2 regions of the Streptomyces sp. PL-29 genome follow, and region 2 is predicted to be linked to the other one. Evidence: riboswitches for the same ligand, from Rfam matches in the RefSeq annotation. Region 2 holds a riboswitch; the other holds the start of a gene.
What was found. A riboswitch is a leader RNA that binds a small molecule or an ion and turns the genes downstream of it on or off. The one in region 2 is predicted to bind cobalamin.

Region 1: it holds a riboswitch for cobalamin, as region 2 does, so the genes downstream of both, cobN (cobaltochelatase subunit CobN) here and metE (5-methyltetrahydropteroyltriglutamate--homocysteine S-methyltransferase) in region 2, are expected to answer to the same signal.

Annotation. Positions count from the first base shown of each region.
Region 1 covers NZ_CP136996.1:5,699,426-5,702,627, reverse strand. Annotated here, with positions in the region: gene R4Z63_RS26170 (ferredoxin-like domain-containing protein) at 1-1,024, opposite strand, end outside; cobalamin riboswitch at 1,360-1,487, shown strand; gene cobN (cobaltochelatase subunit CobN) at 1,528-3,202, shown strand, end outside.
Region 2 covers NZ_CP136996.1:894,304-897,505, reverse strand. Annotated here, with positions in the region: gene R4Z63_RS04015 (FAD-dependent oxidoreductase) at 1-667, shown strand, start outside; cobalamin riboswitch at 816-1,040, shown strand; gene metE (5-methyltetrahydropteroyltriglutamate--homocysteine S-methyltransferase) at 1,218-3,202, shown strand, end outside.

The DNA of each region.
Region 1 (3,202 bases), 4.8 Mb from region 2:
CGCAACCGGGGCGTCCGGTACAGGCGGTGACGGACTGCCAGGGACTTCCCGCGGACACGACCAGGCCGGCTTCTTCCAGCAGTGCGGGGCCGTCGACCGGGCCGCGAAGGGGGGCGCCCGGGAGCACGACGGTGCGCCAGGGGGTGACCCGCAGCCCGTCGCCGTGGCCGGCGACCTCGGCCAGGACCCGCCACTGGCCGGTGCTCATCCGGCCCAGCGGGGGCAGAACGCACAGGTCGCCGCGCGGGCCGGGCCCCCGGCCCCACGGCCGGGGCGGGGCGGCGTACGGCCAGTCCACCTCGGGGACGCGGGCCGCGTCGATGCCCGCGGCAGCCAGCCGGGCCGTGAACTCCCCTTCGTCCAGGGCGTGTCCGGCGGGCAGTTCGGCCACGCGCCAGGCCCGGGTGCCGGCCGCGTCCACGGCGTCGAGGAAGTACTCGGCGGCGAGCAGCGCGGCGCGCGGCGCGTCCTGCGCGGCGACGGACACGGCTCCGGCCGCTGCTCCGAGGCGTACCAGCGCCCGGTCGCCGGGTCGCCCGAGCACGGTGACGTCGGGGTCGAGAGCGGCCACGTCCCCGCGCCCGTCGTCGAGGGCGAACAGGAAGCGGCCGGACAGCGCGGTCACCCGGGTGTTCGCGCACAGCAGCCGGTCCAGCTCGCGCACCCGGGGCAGTACGTCCTGCGAAGTCGGGGTGGCCACGATGTTGCGCACCCGTTCGTGGCCGGGTGCGGGCAGCAGCCCCGCACCGTCCAGCAGCCGGGCGAGTCCGGCGCCGCAGCCGTCGGCGAGGCCGCGCAGTTGCACGTTGCCGCGGGAGGTGAGTTCCAGGTGCCCGTCGCCGAAGCGGTCGGCGGCCGAGGCGAGGAGCACGGCCTGCTGCGCGGTCAGCTCCCCGCCGGGGATCCGGACGCGCGCGAGGTGTCCGTCGTCCGCCGCGTGGAGCCGGAGCGCGCCGGGACAGGCGTCACCGCGGTCCCGTATGACCGGTTCGTCCCGCGACACGGCGGAGGGGGGCTGGGGCATGGCGGCGAGCATACCCACGTTTCCCCTCACCGGAACTGTGTCCGCCGCCACCCTCCGTCACCCGGCGCGCCCGTCCGGCCCCCGCCGGCGCGCGAGGCGCGCGGACCGGGAAAGCCGGAATCCCCGCGCTTCTCCCCTCCGGCGCGCCGGCGTTTGAGGCGCGGGGGCCCGGGGGCAGAGCCCCCGCAGCGGCGCCGCACCGGTACGCCGCGGCCGCCCCACCCGGCGGAGCCCACCGCACCCGACACGACCACCCTCGCCGCGGCCGGCGGTGCCACCGGCCACCCCCACTCCCGACCACCGCAAACGCCACCTAGGATGACCTTCCGGCGGCCCATACGGTCCGCCGTCGCCGAGGACGGCGACATGGGAGGAAGCCCGGTGCGAATCCGGCGCGGTCCCGCCACTGTGAACCCGGCAGCGCCACTGGGCCGGGTGAGTCAGGAACTCCCGCTGTCCTCACTGCCCGGGGCGCGGAAACCCCGAGGAAGGCCTGCCGCCGCATGATCCTGCTGCTGTCGACGTCCGACACCGATCTGCTCAGCGCTCGCGCGGCGAACACGGCGGACGCCCCCGTCCCGTTCCGGTTCGCCAACCCCTCCCGCCTCCCCCTCGACGACCTCCCCGGCCTCCTCGACGGGGCCGACCTGGTCGTCGTACGCCTCCTCGGCGGCCTCCGGGCCTGGCAGGACGGACTGGACCTGCTGCTGGCCCCGGGGCAGACCCGCCCGGTCGTGGTCCTGACCGGCGAACAGGCTCCGGACGCGCAGCTGATGGAGGCCTCCACGGTTCCGATCGGCATTGCGGCCGAGGCACACGCCTACCTCGCGCACGGCGGCCCGGCCAACCTCGAACAGCTGGCCCGGTTCCTCTCCGACACCGTCCTGCTCACCGGGCACGGCTTCGAGCCGCCCGCCGCCGCCCCCACCTGGGGCCCTCTGGAGCGCACCGCGAAGCGGACGGACGGCCCCGAGATCGCCGTGCTCTACTACCGCGCCCACCAGATGAGCGGCAACACCGGTTTCGTGCACGCGCTGTGCGAGGCCATCGAGGCGCACGGCGCCCGGCCGGTCCCCCTCTACGTCTCCTCCCTGCGCAGCCCCGAGCCGGAGCTCGTCGCGGCCCTGGGTTCCGCGGACGCGGTCGTCACGACCGTCCTCGCGGCGGGCGGCACCAAGCCCGCCACCGCCTCGGCGGGCGGCGACGACGAGTCGTGGGACGCGGGCGCGCTCGCCGGTCTCGGCGTGCCGATCCTCCAAGCCCTGTGCCTGACCGGCTCCCGTGCCGCCTGGGAGGACAACGACGAGGGTCTCTCCCCGCTGGACGCCGCGACGCAGGTCGCCGTGCCCGAGTTCGACGGCCGTCTGATCACCGTCCCGTTCTCCTTCAAGGAGCTCGACGAGGACGGCCTGCCCGCCTACGTGGCCGACCCCGAGCGCGCCGCCCGGGTCGCCGGCATCGCCGTGCGCCACGCGCGGCTGCGCCACATCGAGCGCCGCGACAAGAAGGTCGCCCTCGTCCTCTCCGCCTACCCGACCAAGCACTCCCGCATCGGCAACGCGGTCGGCCTGGACACCCCCGCCAGCGCGGTGGAGCTGCTGCGCACCCTCGTCGCCGAGGGCTACGACTTCGGCCCGGTCGACGAGATCCCCGGGCTGGTCTCGGGCGACGGCGACGAGCTGATCCGCGCGCTCATCGAGGCCGGCGGCCACGACCAGGACTGGCTCACCGAGGAGCAGCTGGCCCGCAACCCGGTCCGCATCCCGGCCGCCGACTACAAGCGCTGGTTCGCCGAGCTCCCGGAGGAGCTCCGCGAGAGCGTCGAGGAGCACTGGGGCGAGGCCCCGGGCAGCATGTTCGTGGACCGCTCGGCGAACCCCGAGGGCGACATCGTCCTGGCCGCCCTGCGGCGCGGGAACCTCCTCGTCCTCATCCAGCCGCCGCGCGGGTTCGGCGAGAACCCGATCGCGATCTACCACGACCCCGACCTGCCGCCCTCGCACCACTACCTCGCCGCGTACCGCTGGATCCAGGCGCGCGCCGAGGACGGCGGCTTCGGCGCCGACGCGATGATCCACCTGGGCAAACACGGCAACCTGGAGTGGCTGCCGGGCAAGAACGCCGGCCTGTCCGCCGCCTGTGCGCCGGACGCCGCGCTCGGCGACCTCCCGCTGATCT
Region 2 (3,202 bases):
CGCCTGGAAGCTCTCCGCGGTGCTGGACGGAGCCGCGGGCCCCGGGCTGCTGGAGACGTACGAGGCCGAGCGGCTCCCGGTGGCGCGGGCGACGAGCGAGCGGGCCTCGGCCCGCTCGGCCGAGCACAGCCACCCGGGCTACGAACCGGACCCCGAGTCCGTCCCCGAGGCGCCCGCGCGCGGCGGCCGGCAGAACGGGGTCCTGTCCGTGGCCATGGGATACCGCTACCCCCACGGCGCGGTGGTGGGAGCCGACCCGGACCTGCCGGTCGTGCCGGACCGCATGCGGCTGTGCGGGGACCCGGGCTCGCGCGCCCCGCACCTGTGGTTGCGCGACCGGGTGGCGGGGACGCGCAGGTCCACCGTCGACCTCTACGAGCGGTCCTTCGTCCTGCTCAGCTCCGAGGGCACCCCGTGGAGCGGCGCGGCCGAATCGGTCGCCAAGCGGATGAGCGTCCGGCTCGACGCCTACGGGATCGGCACCGGCCCGGAGGCCGACCTGGTTGCGGAGGACGGCGCCGACTGGGCCGAGGCGCACGGCGCCACCCCGGCCGGGGCGGTCCTGGTGCGCCCGGACGGCTTCGTGGCCTGGCGCTCGGTGGAGGCGGTGGCGGACCCGGAATCCGTCCTCCACAAGGTCCTCACCACCGTGCTGGACCGCCGCTGACCTCCGGCCCGCGCCCGCGGACGCAGCAGGGCGCCGCCCCACGGAAGTCCGCGGGGCGGCGCCCGTCGAGTACGGCGACGGCCCACGCGGCGTCTCATCCGGGCATCCGAATACTGGACAACTCTGCCCGCCGCCGGGCAACGGCATCTAGTCTGGCCGGGCAGCTGGTTCGCCCCGTCCGCCAGACGGGATGCGTCGTAAGAGGGAACCCGGTGGGAATCCGGGACTGCCCCGCAGCGGTGAGCGGGAACGACCGCCGTCATACGCACTGGGACCGCGACAGGTTCTGGGAAGCGACGGCCAGTAGGTGCCCGCCGGGAGACCGGCAGGCGCGCCCGCGAGTCCGAAGACCTGCCCGTTGCCCGCGCGCGACCCGTCGTGCGCGGAGATCCCGGTGACCTCGTGGGCGGGTCGGCGACACATCAGGCGGGCGACCGCGGGCGCATACGCACGCGCACCGCAAACCGGTCGAGGTCCCTCCTGTCCGTCATCCCTTCGCGCTCCCGACCCGCACCGGGTCCACAGGAGACAGCTCGCGAAGGAGAGTTCCGTGACCAGCAAGACCCCCGCCCCCGCCGTCCGGACCGGTGCCGCCACCGTGTACGGCTACCCGCGCCAGGGCCGGAACCGGGAACTGAAGAAGGCAGTCGAGGGCTACTGGAGCGGCCGGGTCGGTGCCGAAGCCCTCCGGGGCGCGGCCCGAGAACTGCGCCGAACCAACTGGCAGCAGCTGACCGACGCCGGTATCACCGAGGTGCCCACCGGCGACTTCTCGTACTACGACCATGTGCTGGACGCCAGTCTCATGGTCGGCGCCGTTCCCGCACGCCACCGCGCCGCCGTCGAAGCGGACGCCCTGGACGGCTACTTCGCCATGGCGCGCGGCACCCAGGACGTGGCGCCGCTGGAGATGACCAAGTGGTTCGACACCAACTACCACTACCTGGTGCCGGAACTGGGCCCGGACACCGTCTTCACCGCCGACTCCTCCCGGCAGGTGGCCGAGTTCGAGGAGGCACGCGCACTCGGCCACACCGCCCGCCCGGTGCTGGTCGGGCCCGTGACCTACCTGCTGCTGGCCAAGCCCGCCCCCGGTGTGGCGGCCGGTTTCGACCCCCTCGCCCTGCTCGACCGTCTGCTCCCCGTGTACGCACGCGTCCTCGCGGACCTGCGTGCGGCCGGTGCCGAGTGGGTCCAGTTGGACGAGCCCGCCCTCGTGCAGGACCGCACCCCCGCCGAACTGAGCGCCGCCGCCCGCGCCTACCGCGTGCTCGGCGCCGCGGCCGACCGGCCCAGGCTGCTCGTGGCCTCGTACTTCGACCGGCTCGGTGCGGCCCTGGAAGTGCTGGCCAAGGCCCCGGTGGACGGGCTCGGGCTGGACTTCACCGGCGCGGCCGCCGCCAACCTCGACGACCTCGCCGCCGTCGGCGGCCTGCCCGGCAAGCGCCTGGTCGCGGGTGTCGTCAACGGCCGCAACGTCTGGATCAACGACTTCGAGAAGTCCCTCGGCACGCTCGGCACCCTCCTCGGCCTCGCCGGCAGCGTCGACGTGGCCGCTTCCTGCTCGCTGCTCCACGTCCCGCTGGACGCCTCCGCCGAACGGGACATCGACCCGCAGGTCAGGCGCTGGCTCGCCTTCGCCCGGCAGAAGACCGCCGAGATCGCCACGCTCGCCCGCGGACTCGCCCGCGGCACGGACGCCATCGCGGCCGAACTCGCCGCGAACCGGGCCGACCTGGCCTCCCGGACTCACTCGTCCGTCACCCGGGACCCCGCCGTCCGCGCCCGCACCGCGGACGTCACCGAAGCCGACGGCCGCCGCTCCCAGCCCTACGAGGAGCGGGCCGCCGCCCAGCGCGCCCGCCTCGGGCTGCCGCTGCTGCCCACGACCACCATCGGATCGTTCCCTCAGACCGCCGAACTGCGCAACGCCCGCGCCGATCTGCGGGCCGGCCGCATCGACACCGCCGGCTACGAGGAGCGCATCAGGGCGGAGATCCGGGAGGTCCTGGACTTCCAGGAGAAGGCGGGCATCGACGTGCTGGTGCACGGAGAGCCCGAACGGGGGGACATGGTCCAGTACTTCGCCGAGCAGCTGACCGGCTACCTCGCCCCGCGACACGGCTGGGTTCAGTCCTACGGCACCCGCTACGTCCGCCCGCCCGTCCTGGCGGGGGACGTCTCCCGCCCCGACCCGATGACCGTCCGCTGGACGGCGTACGCGCAGTCGCAGACGGCGAAGCCGGTCAAGGGCATGCTCACCGGGCCCGTCACCATGCTCGCCTGGTCCTTCGTCCGTGACGACCAGCCGCTCGCGGACACCGCCCGGCAGGTTGCGCTGGCCCTGCGCGACGAGGTCAACGACCTGGAGGCCGCCGGGACCTCCGTGATCCAGGTGGACGAGCCCGCGCTGCGGGAGACGCTGCCGCTGCGCGGCGCCGACCGCGCGGCCTACCTCGCCTGGGCCACCGAGTCCTTCCGGCTCACCACGGCGGGCGTCCGGCCGGACACCCAGATCCACACGCACATGTGCTA